3 regions of the Microbacterium sp. PAMC21962 genome follow, and region 3 is predicted to be linked to each of the others. Evidence: predicted binding sites of a transcription regulator. Region 3 holds the regulator's gene; each other region holds the start of a gene.
What was found. Region 3 encodes HrcA, which represses chaperone genes, less so after heat shock. Its sites were predicted from a motif close to TTNGCACTCGNNNNNNNCGAGTGCNAA; they were not measured.

Region 1 (5,560 bases), 990 kb from region 3:
CGGCCAGCCTATGCGGGTCGGCTCAGCAGCCGGCCACCTTGGTCCACCGCGTCGCCGACACCTGCTGCAGGCTCGTCACGGTCGCATCCCCCTGTCCCAGGTAGTCGAGGCTCCCGACCGCGTAGTACGGGTTGTAGGGGTTGGTGCCGTAGCTCGTGGCGCGGCCCGCCGCCTTGTGGTCCGCGTTGGACGCGGTCACACAGCCCGCCGGCGCGGTCGGCGTCGACGTGGGCGTCGGAGTGGAGGTAGGGGTGGGCGTGGGGGTGGGCGTCGGAGTGCCCGAGCGGTCGACGCGTCGGTTGTTCTGGAAGAAGAAGCCCGTGACGTAGGCCGGGTAGTCGATGCTGTTCGTCGACACGTACGATCCGCCCGGGCCGCCGCCCGCGGGCCAGTTGTGTCCGAGCCCGGTGTTCTGGATCAGCGAGACACGGGGACCCGCGGCATCCGCGTAGAGCGTGCCCGAGCCCGCGGTGTTCGTTCCGGCGAGACCGGTGAGCGCGAACGTCGAGGTCGACCCGGCGCCGTAGATGCCCGCCATGATCTGCGCGTTCAGCGTGTTGTAGCCGGGAGCGACCGTCGTGTCGTTCGACCCGTAGACCACCGAGGTCAGTTGCGTCGCGAAGGCTCCGGATGCCGAGCCGGCGAACGTCGTGCAGGTGTTCCGGCCCTGGGCCTGCGACACGGCGACGCTGCCGATCTGACCGGACGTGGTGCCGACGGTGGGCCCGGCGTTGATGCCGATGCCCGCGAACACGTCGGGGGCGAGGCAGCCCATCACCATCGTCTCGCCGCCGCCCGACGACAGTCCCGACAGGTACACCTGCGCCGCGTCGATGCCCAGGGTGCCGCGTGCGGTGAGGGTGGAGACGAGGGCGAGGAGGTTGTCGTCGTGGCGGGCGGGGGAGGTGCGCGAGTGGTTCGCGTCGTAGTAGTCCCAGCAGCCCAGCACGACGCCGCCGTTGGGGGCGTCGGGCAGGGCGACGACCATGCCGTACCTCTCGGCGGTCGCCGCCCAGTTGCCGGCCGTCTGCAGGGTGGAGGCCGTCTGGACGCAGCCGTGCAGACTGACCATGAGGGCGCGACCGGCGCCGAGCGTCGGCGCGCTCGCCGGCGTGTAGAGGCGCACGTTCATGCCGGCGATCGACTCGGTGGTCCACGACCCGGTCGCCGCCGTGGCGGGTGTCGCCAGCGGCCCGGCGAGCAGTCCGGCGGCCGCGAGTGCGGCGGCCGTCAGCATCGCCGCCACGGCGCGGCGTCGGGGGATGCGGGGGGATGTCATCGGTCTGCTCCGATCCGGCTCCCGCCTTCGACCGGGCACCATTGCCCGGCGGTCCCGGCTCAGGGGAGCCCAGAGCCGATGTTAGGTGAAACATGATTCATGTAACAGGGGGGTTCCGTGTCGCACGGTTGGCACTCGCGTTGCACGAGTGCCAACTCCGCCCTAGACTTCTGTTAGCACTCCACCCCTGTGGGTGCTAACGAGTCTTGAAGCATCACGCCCAGCAAGAAAGAGGTAGACCGTGTCGGTTTCCATCAAGCCGCTCGAGGACCGCATCGTCATCAAGCAGGTCGAGGCTGAGCAGGTCACGTCCAGTGGCCTCGTCATCCCCGACACCGCCAAGGAGAAGCCCCAGGAGGGCGAGGTCGTGGCCGTGGGCCCCGGCCGCATCGACGACAACGGCAACCGCGTCCCGCTCGACGTCGCCGTCGGCGACCGCGTCATCTACAGCAAGTACGGCGGCACCGAGGTGAAGTTCGGCGGCGACGAGTTCCTCGTCCTGTCCGCTCGCGACGTGCTGGCGGTCGTCGTCCGCTGACGATTCGCACAGAAGGGCCCGGATGCCACGGCATCCGGGCCCTTCTGCATCCCCTCGCGAGCCGCTACACCCCGGTCGAGCCGCCACGGCCCGTCCCGTCCGAAATGTGGCGGCTCGCACAGAACATGGCGGTTCGCGCACGCTGAACGGCAGGATGCCGCGGCATCCGAGTGTCAGGACCGTCGTAGGCTTTGTCTCATGACACCCGCCGACACCGCACGCGAAGAGCGGCTCGGCGGGATCTATGCCTTCGCGGCCTACTTCCTGTGGGGCTTCATGCCCCTCTATTTCCTGACGCTCGCCCCGATCGGGCCGTGGGAGATCGTCGTCTGGCGCATCCTCTTCTCGCTGCTGTTCTGCGCGGTGCTGCTGACGGTCACGCGCACCTGGGGCAAGCTGTTCGCGATCCTGCGCGACCGCCGTCTCGTGTTCTGGACCATCGTGGCGGGTCTGCTGATCTACGTGAACTGGCAGGTCTTCCTCATCGGCATCCTCACCGGGCACGTCATCGAGGGCAGCCTGGGCTACTTCATCAACCCGATCGTGACCGTCCTGCTGGGTGTCATCGTGCTGAAGGAGCGCCTGCGCACCGCGCAGTGGGTCGCCATCGGTTTCGCCGGCCTCGCGGTGATCGTCATCATCGTCGCGTACGGCTCCTTCCCCTGGATCGCCCTCACCCTCGCCGCCAGCTTCGGCGCCTACGGGCTCGTCAAGAAGCAGATCGGTCCGCGCGTCGACGCGATCAGCGGTCTCACGCTCGAGTCCCTCTGGCTCACCCCGATCGCGCTCATCCAGCTCGTCGTCGTCGCGAGCACGACCGGTCTCGTCTTCGGCACCCAGGGAGCCGGCCACACCGTGCTGGTCACCCTCGCCGGCGTCGTGACAGCCGTGCCGCTGCTGCTGTTCGCCAGCGGCGCCCGCCGTGCCCCGCTCACCGTCATCGGCCTGCTCCAGTTCGTCGCGCCGATCCTGCAGTTCATCACCGGCGCGTGGATCCTCCAGGAGCCGATGCCGCTGGAGCGGTGGATCGGGTTCGGACTCGTCTGGGTGGCGCTCATCGTCCTCAGCGCCGACTCGCTGATCGCCGGGCGGCGCGCCCGCGGCGCGGCCGACGTCGTCGATCTGGTCTGAGCCCACCGCGCGGCCCACCGCGAGACCCGCCGCGCGGCCCGCCGCGACCGTTATCGCACCGTGACCGTTCCGTTTCACACCGTTAACGCATCGCAACAATCCGGACGCGACCAGGCCGTTAGGTTTGACCCACTGGGGAGGCTCCCGAGCTCGCCCCGTGTCAACCAGATCAAGGAGCAACATGAGCGTCTTCACACGTTCGCGGGCTGGCAAGGTGCTCGGCGGTATCGCCGTGGCCGCCGTCAGCGCCGTTCTGCTCGCCGGCTGTGCCGGCGGCGGCTCGTCTACGCCCAGCGAAAGCAGCGGCCCGGCCGAGGACCTGACCCTCAAGATCGGCAGCGTGCTGCCGCAGACGGGTAGCCTCGCCTTCCTCGGCCCGCCCGAGGAGGCCGGCGTCCTGCTCGCCGTCGACGAGGTGAACAAGGCGGCCAAGGGCATCACGGTCGACTTCACCCCCGGCGACTCCGGCGACGCCGACAACAAGGCCTTCGAGACCACGGTGCCCAAGCTGCAGAGCGCCGGCGTCTCGGCCATGATCGGTGCGGCGGCATCGGGTGTCACGAAGCTGTTCCTCGACTCCAACGTCGCGGCCGGCATCATCACCTTCTCGCCCGCCAACACCTCGCCCGACTTCACCAACTGGGACGACAAGGGCCTGTACTGGCGCACCGCCCCCAGCGACCTGCTGCAGGGTGAGGTGCTCGGCAACCTGATCGCCGAGGACGGCCACAAGAACATCGGCATCATCTACCAGAACGACGCCTACGGCACCGGTCTGTTCGGTGTCGTCAAGGATGTCTTCGAGTCCACCGGCGGCAAGGTCGTGGCCGAGGCGTCCTACAACGACGGCGACAGCTCGTTCGACGCCCAGGTGGCGACGATCGCGGCCGCCAAGCCGGACGCGGTCGTGCTCGTCACGTTCGACCAGTTCGCGACGATCGCTCCGCTCCTGGTCAACGCGGGTCTGCCGGCGAGCAACTTCTACCTCGTCGACGGCAACCTCAAGCAGTGGGGCGACAAGGTCTCCGTGTCGCTCGAAGGCGCCAAGGGCACCACGCCCGGACCGGTGCTCGAGGACGACTTCAAGGAGCGTCTGAACACCACGTGGACCGCCGCCGGCAACGCCGCGCTCGAGGACTACTCGTACGCGGCCGAGTCCTACGACGCGGTCGTGCTGCTGGCCCTCTCCGCCCTCGCGGCGAAGTCGACCACCGGCGCCGACATGGCGGGCAAGCTGCAGGAGGTCTCCGGCGGCTCGGGCGATGGCAAGAAGTGCACCTCGTTCTCCGAGTGCGCCGACATCATCCTCGGCGGCGGCGTGGCCGACTACGACGGCTACTCCGGCCCGATCACCTTCGACGAGCACGGCGACCCGACGCAGGCGTCCATCGGCATCTTCCAGTTCGGTGCCGACAACATGCACACCCGCATCGACACGCGCTGACACTCGACGCGTAGAGAGGGCCCCGGAGCGATCCGGGGCCCTTTCCCGTGCGTGCGGCGCCGCTGCGGATGGATGCCACGGCATCCCGGTACGCGAAGAGGCCCCCTCGCGGCGGGAGGGGGCCTCTTCGGTCGTGCCGGACGGGGTGCTCAGTGCTCCTCGTCCGTGCCCAGCGTACCCAGGTAGAGACCGATGACCTGCGGGTCGTTCAGCAGGTCGCGCCCCGTGCCCTCGTGCGCGTCGCGGCCCTGGTCGAGGACGTAGCCGCGGTCGCAGATCTGCAGGCAGCGGCGCGCGTTCTGCTCGACCATGATCGTCGTCACGCCCGCCTTGTTGATGTCGGAGACGCGGATGAAGGCGTCGTCCTGACGTACGGGCGACAGCCCGGCGCTCGGCTCGTCGAGCAGCAGCACCGACGGGTCCATCATGAGGGCGCGGCTCATCGCCACCATCTGCCGTTCGCCGCCGGACAGCGAGCCGGCACGCTGCTTGAGGCGCTTGCCGAGCTCGGCGAAGATGCCGGTCACGAACTCGAGGCGGGCCGCGTAGATCTTGGGGTTCTGGTAGAGCCCCATCTGCAGGTTCTCCTCGATCGACAGCGACGGGAAGACGTTGTTCGTCTGCGGGACGAACGCCACCCCGCGCTGGACGAGCTTGTCGGCCTTGAGGCCCACGATCGACTCGCCGTTCACCGTGATGTCGCCGCCGCGCACCTTCACGAGCCCGAAGATCGACTTCAGCAGCGTGGACTTGCCGGCGCCGTTGGGACCGATGATGCCGATCAGCTCGCCCTTGCGGGCGACGAGGTTCGCGCCGTTGATGATGTTGATGCCCGGCAGGTAGCCGGCGGTGAGATCGGAGACCTCGACGACGATCTCGTCGGATGCCGCGGGTGCGGCCTGCGCGACGGCTCCCGGGCCCGTGGATGCACTCACTTCTTCTCCTCCTCGGCCTCGGCGATGCTCGCGGCCTCGACGTCCTCGATCTCCTCGAGCAGCTCCTTGGCGGACTCGTCGAGCTCTCCCGGGATGCGGCCCGTGACGACCCCGAGGTCGACGTCCTGGTGGCTGCCGAGGTACGCGTCGATGACGGCCTTGTCCTGCATGACCGAGTCCGGCGGGCCCTCCGCGACGACGCGGCCCTCGGCCATGACGACCACCCAGTCCGC
Region 2 (5,560 bases), 1.3 Mb from region 3:
CGCGGCGACGGCACCCACTACGTGCCGCTGGACGCCGTCGTCGAGACGATGCGCCAGACCGGCATCGACATGTCGACGAAGTACAAGGAGACGAGCGAGGGCGGTCTCGCCGTCAACGTCGTGGAGTGCTGAGCACCGGCTCGCAGCCGCGGTTCGGTTGGCGCTCGCGCCGCAAACCGCGCTGCCATTTCTGGCGAACGGGCCCACCGAGCGGCCGGTCACGCAGGCGCGGCGCGGCGCGCGAGGGCGGCGCGCACCAGTGCCGCGCCGAAGGACGGATCCTGACGGATGTGCGCGGAGGTCAGGCGTACGACGTCCCAGCCGAGGTTCGCGTAGTCGGCGTACTTCTGGAGGTCCCGCGCCCACTGGCGACGCGAGGTGCGGTGGTGATCACCCTCGATCTCGACGGCGACCTGGTGAGCCCGGAACGCGCCGTCGCTGATGCCGAGCAATCGCCCGTCCGAGGTGCGCACCTCGACGTCGAGCTCGGGCTCCGGCAGGCCGGTCCCGATGAGCGACAGTCGCCAGTCGGTCTCGAGCGGCGACATGCTGCCCGTGCGCAGCAGGGGGAGTGCTGCCCGGAGCTTCCCGATTCCCTGTCGGCGTCCTGCGGCGACGGCCGCACCCAGGTTCTCGGGCCTGGCGAGCTGGCGTTCGGGCACACGCCGCCCCCATCCGTCGCGGGGCACGCGGATGATCGCGTCGCCGATGACCACCAGATCGCGTGTCGAGTGCTCACGGGCGAGCATCGCCCAGGTGGAGCCGAGCGTCGCGACGGGAATTCCGGCCCGGACCGTGGAGTGGACGAGCATCGGCGCGACCTGCACGGCGGCGATGCCCGTCCGCCGGAGCGCACGGTGCGGCGCAGGCACGGCGACGTCGAGGTCGCCGGATGCCGCGGCATCCGCGTCGAGGAGGGGGAGTCCGTGGATCGCGAGCGCCGTCGTTCCGATGTAGAACGCGTGGGGCGGAAGCACCAGCACGTGCGCGCGGACGCGACGCAGGATGGCGCGCCGCGCGATCTCGTCCGGGGCGTCCTCGCCGAGCGTCGCCGCGTCGTCTGCCTCACGCCGGAGGCGGACTCCGCGGAAGGGTGCGTCCAGGTCGCGCGCCGCGAGTCGTCCGCGGGCGACGCCCGCCGCCGCCGCATCGGCGGCGGTGAAGACCTGGGGCAGAGTCGACGGAAGCGGGCGTGGTGGGCGCGGCATCCCCTCAGCGTGGGCGCATTCGCTGCCGTCGCGCGCCGCGCCGCGAGGCCCCGTGGAGAACGTGCGCGGGTGCGCCGTCTGGGGAGGAGGAGGGCGCTGCCCGGCGAGTTGGCGCCGACGCCGGAAACGGTGGCGTGGTTTCCGGCTCGTGCGTCAACTGAGCCCGGGCAGGTGGGAGGGTTCGCTGTGCGTGAACCGTTGGCACTCTCCTGGGGTGAGTGCTAATCTGAAGTTAGTTGAGTCGATGAGGCTCAACTTTCAGAACTCACAGAGCCATACACGAACAGGAGAGAACAATGGCCACGTATGACCCGTTCCGTGACCTCGACCGCATCGCGTCGGGCCTCTTCGACACGCGCCGCGGACCGCGCCGGATGCCGATGGACCTCTACCGCGACGGCGACCACTACGTGCTGAGCGCCGACCTGCCGGGCATCGATCCGGGCTCGGTCGACATCGACGTGGACGGCCAGCTGCTGACGATCCGCGCCGAGCGCACCCTCACCGAGGGCGAGGGAGTGAAGTGGATCACGCGCGAGCGCGAGACCGCGAGCTTCCTGCGCCAGCTCAACCTCGGCCAGGGCATCGACACCGACGGCATCGCCGCGACCTACAGCAACGGCGTGCTCACCGTGACGATCCCCGTGAGCGAGAAGGCCAAGCCACGCAAGGTCCAGGTCGTCGCCGACGGCGGCGCGCCCACGATCCAGGCCCACGCGTCGGCACAGGAGCCGCAGCCCGTCGAGCCGTGACCGTCGGCGCCCCGCGCCACCGCCCGAACCGCCCCGCGTCCGCCTCGGACCGGGGCGGTTCGCGTCGACAGCGCTAGTGTCGAAGCACCCGACCCGGAACGTCAGCAAGGATGCCGATGCCCGACCTCCCCGCCGCGCACGAGCGCGAGCTCACCGCACCCGTCTCCCTCACGCGCCCCGACGGCCGGCTGAACCCGGCCGCGATCGGGTTCAGCCGGACGCCCCTCGTCGACACCGACGGCATCGGCCGGGGGCGCGGCCGGTTCGTGCGATCGTGGGGTCGCAACAAGCGGTGGGAGTACTGGAACGTCATCACGCCCACGCACATCGTGTCGCTGACCGTGTCGTCGCTCGACTACGCCGCGGTCCACGAAGTGTGGATCCGCGACCGTGCCACCGGACGCACGTGGTCCCGCAACGCCACCGTCCTGCCCTCGCGCGAGGTGTCGCTGCCCGGCTCGCTCGGCACGGGCATCACGATCGCCCGTCATCGCGACTTCGCGGCGACCATCGCGCCCGCCGAGCGCGGGCAGCTCTGGCGGCTGCACGCGGAGATCCCCGCCGCGTCGTTCGACATCACCGTGACCCGGCCGCCCGGCCATGACCTGCTCGCCGTCGTGGTGCCGTGGTCGTCCCGACGCTTCCAGTACACCGTGAAGGACGTCGCGCTGCCGGCATCCGGCACGCTCACCCTCGACGGGATCGATCACGACGTGCCGGCCGGGTCGTGGGCGGTCCTGGATCACGGGCGGGGCCGCTGGCCGTACGACGTCGCGTGGAACTGGGGCGCCGGGTCGGGTCTGCTCGCCGACGGCCGGACGTTCGGCATCCAGGTGGGCGGGCGCTGGACCGATGGGACGGGGGCGACCGAGAACGGCGTGGTCGTCGACGGCGTGCTGCACAAGATCTCCGTCCCCGTCGCCTGGGACTACGACCTCGCCACGCCGCTGCGTCCGTGGCGGGTGCGCGGCGGCGGTCTCGACGCGGTGTTCGAGCCCGCGTTCGACAAGCGGTCGGCGACCAGCCTCGGGGTCGTCGCCTCGCGCACCGACCAGTGCTTCGGCCGGTGGTCGGGACGCGTCGCCGTGGAGGGCGGGGTCATCGACTTCGACGGCATCGAGGGCTTCGCCGAGGATGTCCGCAATCGCTGGTAGAGCTGAACACGAGGCGGAGGCACCGCCGGAAGGGAAACGGATGTCGTTTCAGGCATATCTCGACAACATCGAGGACAAGACCGGGCTCACCCCGCGCCAGTTCGTGGAGCAGGCGACGCAGAAGGGCTTCGGCCCCGGCACGAAGGCCGGGGAGATCGTCGCGTGGCTCGCCGACGAGTACGGCCTCGGCCGCGGGCATGCGATGGCTCTCGTGCACGTGATCACGAAGGGCCCGAAGATCGCGTCGACCCACGTGGGCACCGCGTCGACCCACAGCGATGCGAGCGACACGCTGTGGCTGGACGGCAAGGCCACGAACCCCGCGCGCGCCTCCTGAGGCGGATAATGCCCCCATGACGAGCATTCCCGAGGTGTCGTCCGCCCCGGCCGCAGCGTCGGCCCCGGCCGTGGTCGTCCGCGGCCTCGTGGTGCGGCGCGGACGCGACGCGGTGTTCGACGGGCTCGACCTCGACATCGCCGCGGGGCGGATCACGGGGCTGCTCGGGCCGAGCGGCAGCGGCAAGACGACGCTCATGCGTGCGATCGTCGGGGTGCAACGCCTCGCGGCGGGCACGGTGACGGTGCTCGGCGCGCCCGCCGGATCGCGGCCGCTGCGCCACCGCGTGGCGTATGACAGTCAGGGGGCGTCGGTCTACGACGATCTCACCGTCGCCCAGAACCTGGAGTACTTCGCGGCGGTCCTCGGCGCGACGCGCGGCGACGTCTCGCGCGTCCTCGACGACGTCGGGCTGCGGCCGCAGCAGCGCCGGCTGGTGGGCTCCCTTTCCGGAGGCCAGCGCGGACGCGTCTCGCTCGCGGTCGCGATGCTCGGCGCGCCCGACCTCCTCGTGCTCGACGAGCCGACCGTGGGCCTGGACCCGCTGCTGCGCGAGACGCTGTGGGGCATCTTCCGTTCCCTCGCGGATGCCGGTGCCACGCTGCTCGTGTCGAGCCACGTGATGGACGAGGCGTTGCGCTGCGACGAGATCGTGCTGCTGCGGGAGGGGCGGGTGCTGGCGCACTCCACGCCGGAGCGGTTCCTCGCGGCGACCGGGACCACCGATCCCGACGCGGCGTTCCTCGCGCTCGTGCGCGCGACGGGCGACGGGGGGATGCCGTGAACGCGCGCCGTGTGGACGCGACGACGGCGCGCGTCCTGCGCCAGCTGCGCCACGATCCCCGCTCGATCGTGCTCATGCTGGCCGCCCCGGCGCTGCTCGTCGGACTGTTCGCCTGGATCTTCTCCGACCGAGAGGGGGTCTTCGCGCAGTTCGGCGGCGGCATCCTGGCGGTCTTCCCGTTCATCGTGATGTTCCTGGTCACCTCGATCACGACGCTGCGCGAGCGTCGCGGCGGCACGCTGGAACGGTTGATGACGACGCCGATCGCCAAAGCCGACGTCATCCTCGGCTACGCGCTCGCCTTCGGGCTCGTGGCGCTCGTGCAGGCCGTCGTCACGGTCGCCTTCGCCGTCGTGGTGTGCGGGCTGGAGGTGGACGGCGAGATCTGGCAGCTCGGCGTGGTCGCGGTGGTGGACGCCCTGATGGGGACGGCGTTCGGCCTGCTCGCCAGCGCGTTCGCGCGCACGGAGTTCCAGGCCGTGCAGTTCATGCCCGTGCTCGTCTTCCCGCAGCTGCTGCTGGGCGGCCTCTTCCTGCCGCGCGATCAGATGCCCGACGTGCTGCGCGCCGTCAGCGACGTGCTGCCGCTGAGCTACGCGATCGACGCCGTCGCCGCCGTGAGCGCGGGCGACGACGGATGGGACCTCTGGGCGCCGGTGCTCGTGGTCGCCGGGGTCGCGATACTGTGCCTCGCGCTCGCCGCCCTCACCCTGCGGCGGCGCACCCCCTGAGCCGCACCTGGGCCCCCTGAGCCCCCCTGAGCCCCCCTGATCCCTCTGGGCCCTAGGCGCCGCGCAGTTTGCTCGTGAGTCGCTGGAGCTGCTCGAGCTCGGCGTCGCTGAGCACCGACATCCGCTCGGCGATGGAGCGGCCGTGGACCGTCGCGACGCGGCGGAACGCGGCGACGCCCTTGTCGGTCGCCCGGACGATGGCGCCCCGCCCGTCGTGCGGATCGGTGCACTTGCTGATGAGATCGCGCGCGACCATCCGGTCGACGAGACGGGAGACACTCGGCTGGCTGATCAGCATGTTCGCGGTGACGTCGCGCAGCCGGGCGGCGTTGTCGTCGCCGCGCACCACGGTGAGCAGCACGTCGTACTCGGCCTGCGTCAGATCGTCCTCGCCGAAGTCATCGCTGATCTCGCGGAGCACTTCGTGCTGCGCGCGGAAGAGGCTCTCCCACGCGGCGACGGCGAGGCGGCGGTCGGTCATGGCGTCCACTGTAGTGCGCGGGCCGGGCACCGCCGCCTAGGGTGGAGCGCATGGGGCATCGGCGACGCGGACGGGCGCTGCTCGTCGGGATCGGATCGGCTCTCGCGGCCCTG
Region 3 (5,560 bases):
ACGGTTCGCTCATACTCCGAGTGTAGTCAGCGCCCGTCACCAGCGGCCGAGCCGGGCGTTGACGATGGCCAGGGCGGCGGGCCCGGCCGTCGAGGTGCGCAGCACCGTGTCGCCGAGGCGCACGGCGATCGCGCCGGCCTCCGTGAGCTCGGCGATCTCCTCCGCGCAGACGCCGCCTTCCGGGCCGACCACGAGCACGACCTCCGCGACGTCGTCGAGCGCAACGGCGGTGAGCGCGGTGCGGGCGGTCGGCTCCAGCACGAGCACGCGCGCCCGGTCTGCGCGAGCGGCCAGTTCGCGCGTCGTGAGCACGGCGCCGACGGTGGGGGTCCAGGCGCGGTGCGCCTGCTTCGCCGCCTCGCGCACGATGCTCTGCCAGCGGCCGACGCCCTTGACGGCCTTCTCGCCCGTCCAGCGCGAGATGCTGCGTGCCGCCTGCCACGGCACGACCTCGTCGATTCCGAGCTCGGTGGCCGCCTGCACCGCGAGCTCGTCACGGTCTCCCTTCGCGAGGGCCTGGGCGAGGACGATGCGGGGGCTCGCGGCCGCCTGCTGCGACCGCGACGTCACCGACACCACGACCCGCTTGGGGGCGGATGCGGTGACGACGCCGGTCAGCCAGACGCCCCGGCCGTCGCCGACGGTCACCTCCTCGCCGATGCGCACGCGCCGCACGACGGCGGCGTGATGCGCCTCCGCGCCCGTGATGACGACCTCGTCGCCGGCGTCGGCGGTCGACACGTCGGCACCGTCGACCGATGGCTCATCGACGAGGAAGTGGAGCGCCATGTCAGCCGCGGAACCGGTCGCGGAGCTTGGAGAACATGCCCTGGTGGAACTGCGCCAGCCGGGGGGCGGGAGCCTTGGTCCGCTTGGCGAAGTCCTCGATGAGGGCGCGTTCCTTGGCGTCGAGCTTCGTGGGCGTGACGACCTGCACGCCGACGCGCAGATCGCCGCGCGTGCCGCCGCGCAGCGGCGTGATGCCGCGACCCTTGACGGTGAGCACATCGCCGGACTGCACCCCGGATCGGACCTCCAGGTCGACGTCGCCGTCGAGCGAGGAGATCGTGGTGCGGGTACCCAGGATCGCGTCCGGCATCGACACCTCCAGCGTGGCGAGCAGATCGTCGCCTTCGCGGCTGAAGACCTCGTGGTTCGCGACGGTGACCTCGAGATAGAGGTCGCCGTTGGGTCCGCCCGCGGGACCGACCTCGCCGGACCCGGGCAGCTGCAGGCGCAGGCCGGTCTCCACGCCGCCCGGGATGTCGACCGACACCGTGCGGCGCGCGCGCACCCGGCCCTGCCCCTGGCACGTGGCGCACGGGTAGGGGATCGTCGTGCCGTAGCCCTGGCACGTGGTGCACGGCTGCGACGTGACCACGTTGCCGAGCAGGCTGCGCACCGTCCGCTGCACCTGGCCGGAGCCGTGGCAGATGTCGCAGGTGGTCGGCTGCGTGCCGGGCTGGCAGCACGAGCCCTGGCAGGTGTCGCAGAGCACCGCGGTGTCGACCTCGATGTCGCGGTGCGTGCCGAAGACCACGTCGGCGAGATCGAGCGTGACGCGCACGAGCGCGTCCTGGCCCCGCTCCCGGCGCGATCGGGGTCGTCCGGTCCGGGCTCCGCCGCCGCCGAAGAAGGTCTCGAAGATGTCGCCGAACCCGCCGAAGCCGGCGCCCGCTCCCCCGCCGAAGGGCGAGCCGTCGCCGCCCATGTCGTAGCGCTGACGCTGCTCGGGGTCGCTGAGCACGTCGTAGGCGTGCGTGACGAGCTTGAACCGCTCGGACGCATCGGCGCCCGGGTTCACGTCGGGGTGCAGCTCGCGCGCCAGACGCCGGTACGCCTTCTTGATCTCCTCGGGGCTCGCGTCACGGGAGACGCCCAGGACTTCGTAGTGGTCGGCCACAATCGCCTTTCCTGCCCTCTCGGGCGCGGGTGGGTGTTCGGGAGCGGATCGCTCAGCGGGACGCGTCGTCCTCGTCGAGGAGCCGGCTCAGATAGTGCGCGACGGCGCGGACCGCCGCGAGGTTGGTGGGATAGTCCATGCGCGTCGGACCGAGCAGGCCCACGCGGGCGCGGGTTCCGGTCGTGTCGTAGTCGCTCGTCAGGACCGAGGCCTCCGTCAGACCGAACGCCGCGTTCTCGCGCCCGATGCTCGCGGCGAGACCGTGTTCGTCGGCGACCATCTCCCCCATCAGCCGCAGGAGGGTGACCTGCTCCTCGATGGCCTCGAGGAGCGGATAGATGCTGCCGCGGAAGTCGCTCTCACGTCGGGCGAGGGTCGCGCTGCCGGCCATGACCAACCGATCCTGGCGGAAGTCGTCGAGCTCCTCGCCGACGATCCGGGCGACGACCCGCAGCGCGTCGTCGATGCGGGTTCCGGTGGGCACGGATGCCGCGAGCTCCGCGATCGCGGCGGCGGCGTCTCCGACGGGCTTCCCGGTCACGAGTTGGGCGATCGCGGTCTTCACCTGTGCGGCCGACTGCTCGCTCAGCTCTTCCGCGAGGAAGGCGACCCGCTGCGAGACGCGCCCCGTGTCGGTGACCACGATGACGACCACCCGCGCGCCTCCGAGGTGGACGAACTCGACGTGCGAGACGTTCGCCCGCGCGAACGAGGGGTACTGGACGATCGCGACCTGTCCGGTGAGCTGGGTGAGGGCGCGCACCGTCCGCATCAGCAGATCGTCGAGATCGCCCGGGTCGCTGAGGAAGGACGAGATCGCCGAGCGCTGCGCGCCCGAGAGGGGACGCAGCTCCGCGAGGTGGTCGACGAAGACGCGGTAGCCCTTGTCGGTCGGCACACGCCCCGACGAGGTGTGCGGAGCGGCGATGAGCTCTTCGTCTTCGAGCAGCGCCATGTCGTTTCGGATCGTGGCCGCGGAGACCCCGAACTGGTGTCGTTCGACGATCGCCTTGCTCCCGACCGGCTCGTGCGTGTCGACGTAGTCCTGCACGATCGCGCGGAGGACCTGCAGGCCGCGTTCCGAGACCATCACTCCTCCTCGTTGGCACTCCGGGTTGTCGAGTGCCAATCCTACCGCGTGCGCCGCCTCAGACGGTGAGGGCGCGGACCACGGCGTCGGCGAGAAGGCGTCCCCGCCGCGTGAGCACCACACGACCGCGCACCGCGGCGGCGCCGTCGATGAGGCCGTCGGCGATCAGGGCCGCGATGGCGTGACGGCCCTCGCCGGTGAGATCCGAGACGGCGATCCCCTCCGCGATGCGCGAGCGCAGGAGCACGTCTTCGAGCCGGCGCGCCGCGGCATCCGGGCGCTCGCGCGCCGCGGCGGGCGACTCGTCGGCGGCCAGGCGCTGCGCGTACGCGGCCGGGTGCTTGACGTTCCACCAGCGCAGCCCGTCCACGTGACTGTGCGCCCCCGGGCCGTAGCCCCACCAGTCGGTGCCCCGCCAGTAGGCCAGGTTGTGCCGGGAGCGCTGCTGCGGGCTGCGCGCCCAGTTCGACACCTCGTACCAGTCGTATCCGGCGGCGGCGAAGGCCTCGTCCGCCAGCTCGTACATGTCGGCCTGCAGGTCGTCGTCGGGGGCCGCGACATCGCCGCGGCGGATCTGCCGCGCCAGTTTGGTGCCGTCTTCGATGATGAGCGCGTATGCGGAGATGTGGTCGGGCTCGAGCCCGACGGCCGTCTCGACAGAGCGGCGCCAGTCGTCGAGCGACTCCCCCGGCGCGCCGTAGATGAGGTCGACGCTGACGTCGAGACCGGCGGTGCGCGCCGCCTCGACGGCGGTGCGCACGCCTGCCGGGTCGTGCGTGCGGTCGAGCGCCGCGAGCACGTGCGGCACGGCGGACTGCATGCCGATCGACATCCGCGTCACTCCGGCGGCGGCCAGCTCGCGCGCGAGGGCATCCGTGACGGTGTCGGGGTTGGCCTCGACGGTGACCTCCGCGCCGTCGGCGAGGCCGAAGCCGGTGCGGACGCCGTCGAGCATGCGGGCGAGGTCGCCCCCGGGCAGCAGGGTGGGGGTGCCCCCGCCGAAGAAGACGGTGGATGCCGCCCGCAGCGGCCCCCGCGCGCTCAGCACCTCCCGCGACAGCGCGATCTCGCGCAGGACCTCGTCGGCGTAGGCGTCCTGCCGCGCTCCGCGCAGCTCGCCGGCCGTATAGGTGTTGAAGTCGCAGTAGCCGCAGCGGACACGGCAGAAGGGCACGTGCAGGTAGACCCCGAAGTCACGATCGGGGTCGATCACGATGTCGGGGGGCAGGGCGCCGTCGGAGGGCGCGGGATCGCCGAGAGGGAGGGCGGATCCCATCAGGCGGGGGTCGTGTACATCGGGGAGATGGCGCGCAGATAGCCCCGGAAGAGCTCGCGGCGGCGGCGCTTGAGCAGGGGCGGGATCAGTCGGTACAGCGCCGAGACGGGGCGGTCGAAGGCGCGCACCGTGAAGCGCACCTCGTCGTTGTCGGCCCACGTCACGACGAAGGACTCCTCACCGCTGACGACCGAGCCGCCCACGGTGCCGAGCGCGAAACCGACCCGACGGGGCTCCTCGATCGCGTAGATGACCCGCAGCTCGCCGTCGGCGCTCATGCGCTTGACGTGACCGTGGACGCGGATCGTGGTGCCCGCGGCCACATACGGTGTGCCGTCCGCATCGAAGCGCTGGTCGGCCTCGAGGCGGCTCGCGACCGTGGGCGTGCCGTCGATGTCGTAGCCGACGCCCGTGTACATCGGGCCTGCCGCCGGGCGCACATCGCTGATCTGCAGTCCGGCGCCGCGCAGGGCCGACCACGACAGGAGGGCCTCCGCGGACGACTCGAAGCGAGCCTGTCCGCTGCCCAGCAGCAGCGAGTCCTCGGCCGGGACACTGTTCTCCGGCGGGTAGCTCATGAGGTCGTGCGCCTGCGTCGCACCGACCGCGGCGTAGTCGACGGTGTCGTCCTGAAAGCTTCCGCGACGCATGGTCTCCAGCCTAACGGGGGCGTCCTACTTCTTGTCCTTGCCCTCGACGTCGCCCGAGAGGGCGGCGATGAAGGCCTCCTGGGGCACCTCGACGCGACCGACCATCTTCATGCGCTTCTTGCCCTCCTTCTGCTTCTCGAGCAGTTTGCGCTTACGCGTGATGTCGCCGCCGTAGCACTTCGCGAGCACGTCCTTGCGGATGGCGCGGATGTTCTCGCGGGCGATGATGCGGGCGCCGATCGCGGCCTGGATCGGCACCTCGAACTGCTGACGCGGGATGAGCTTGCGCAGGCGCTCGGTCATGAGGGTGCCGTAGGCATAGGCCTTCTCGCGGTGCACGATCGAGCTGAAGGCATCCACCTTCTCGCCCTGCAGCAGGATGTCGACCTTCACGAGGTCGGCCTCCTGGGAGCCCGCCGGCTCGTAGTCGAGGCTCGCGTAGCCCTGCGTCTTCGACTTCAGCTGGTCGAAGAAGTCGAACACGATCTCGCCGAGCGGCATGTTGTAGCGCAGCTCGACGCGGTCCTCGGAGAGGTAGTCCATGCCCAGCAGCGTTCCGCGGCGCTGCTGGCACAGCTCCATCACCGTGCCGACGTAATCCTTGGGCAGCAGGATGCCGACCTTCACGACGGGCTCGGACA

Region 1: a site for HrcA is predicted at 1,408-1,434, ahead of groES (co-chaperone GroES). Genes of this name have one in related genera too.
Region 2: a site for HrcA is predicted at 1,407-1,433, ahead of KY498_RS08780 (Hsp20/alpha crystallin family protein). Genes of this name have one in related genera too.

What each region holds. Positions count from the first base shown of each region.
Region 1 is NZ_CP080381.1:3,058,793-3,064,352, forward strand. It holds gene KY498_RS16605 (PHB depolymerase family esterase) at 23-1,279, opposite strand; gene groES (co-chaperone GroES) at 1,521-1,817, shown strand; gene rarD (EamA family transporter RarD) at 2,016-2,948, shown strand; gene KY498_RS14420 (ABC transporter substrate-binding protein) at 3,130-4,392, shown strand; gene KY498_RS14425 (ABC transporter ATP-binding protein) at 4,542-5,267, opposite strand; gene KY498_RS14430 (ABC transporter ATP-binding protein) at 5,324-5,560, opposite strand, start outside.
Region 2 is NZ_CP080381.1:1,821,206-1,826,765, reverse strand. It holds gene KY498_RS08790 (L-serine ammonia-lyase, iron-sulfur-dependent, subunit alpha) at 1-132, shown strand, start outside; gene KY498_RS08785 (hypothetical protein) at 219-1,208, opposite strand; gene KY498_RS08780 (Hsp20/alpha crystallin family protein) at 1,505-1,960, shown strand; gene KY498_RS08775 (DUF2804 domain-containing protein) at 2,077-3,114, shown strand; gene KY498_RS08770 (DUF4287 domain-containing protein) at 3,155-3,451, shown strand; gene KY498_RS08765 (ABC transporter ATP-binding protein) at 3,468-4,235, shown strand; gene KY498_RS08760 (ABC transporter permease) at 4,232-4,966, shown strand; gene KY498_RS08755 (MarR family winged helix-turn-helix transcriptional regulator) at 5,019-5,447, opposite strand; gene KY498_RS08750 (DUF2207 domain-containing protein) at 5,498-5,560, shown strand, end outside.
Region 3 is NZ_CP080381.1:539,744-545,303, forward strand. It holds gene KY498_RS02635 (HIT domain-containing protein) at 1-13, opposite strand, end outside; gene KY498_RS02640 (16S rRNA (uracil(1498)-N(3))-methyltransferase) at 37-789, opposite strand; gene dnaJ (molecular chaperone DnaJ) at 791-1,903, opposite strand; gene hrcA (heat-inducible transcriptional repressor HrcA) at 1,956-2,993, opposite strand; gene hemW (radical SAM family heme chaperone HemW) at 3,052-4,269, opposite strand; gene KY498_RS02660 (DUF1990 family protein) at 4,269-4,919, opposite strand; gene lepA (translation elongation factor 4) at 4,944-5,560, opposite strand, start outside.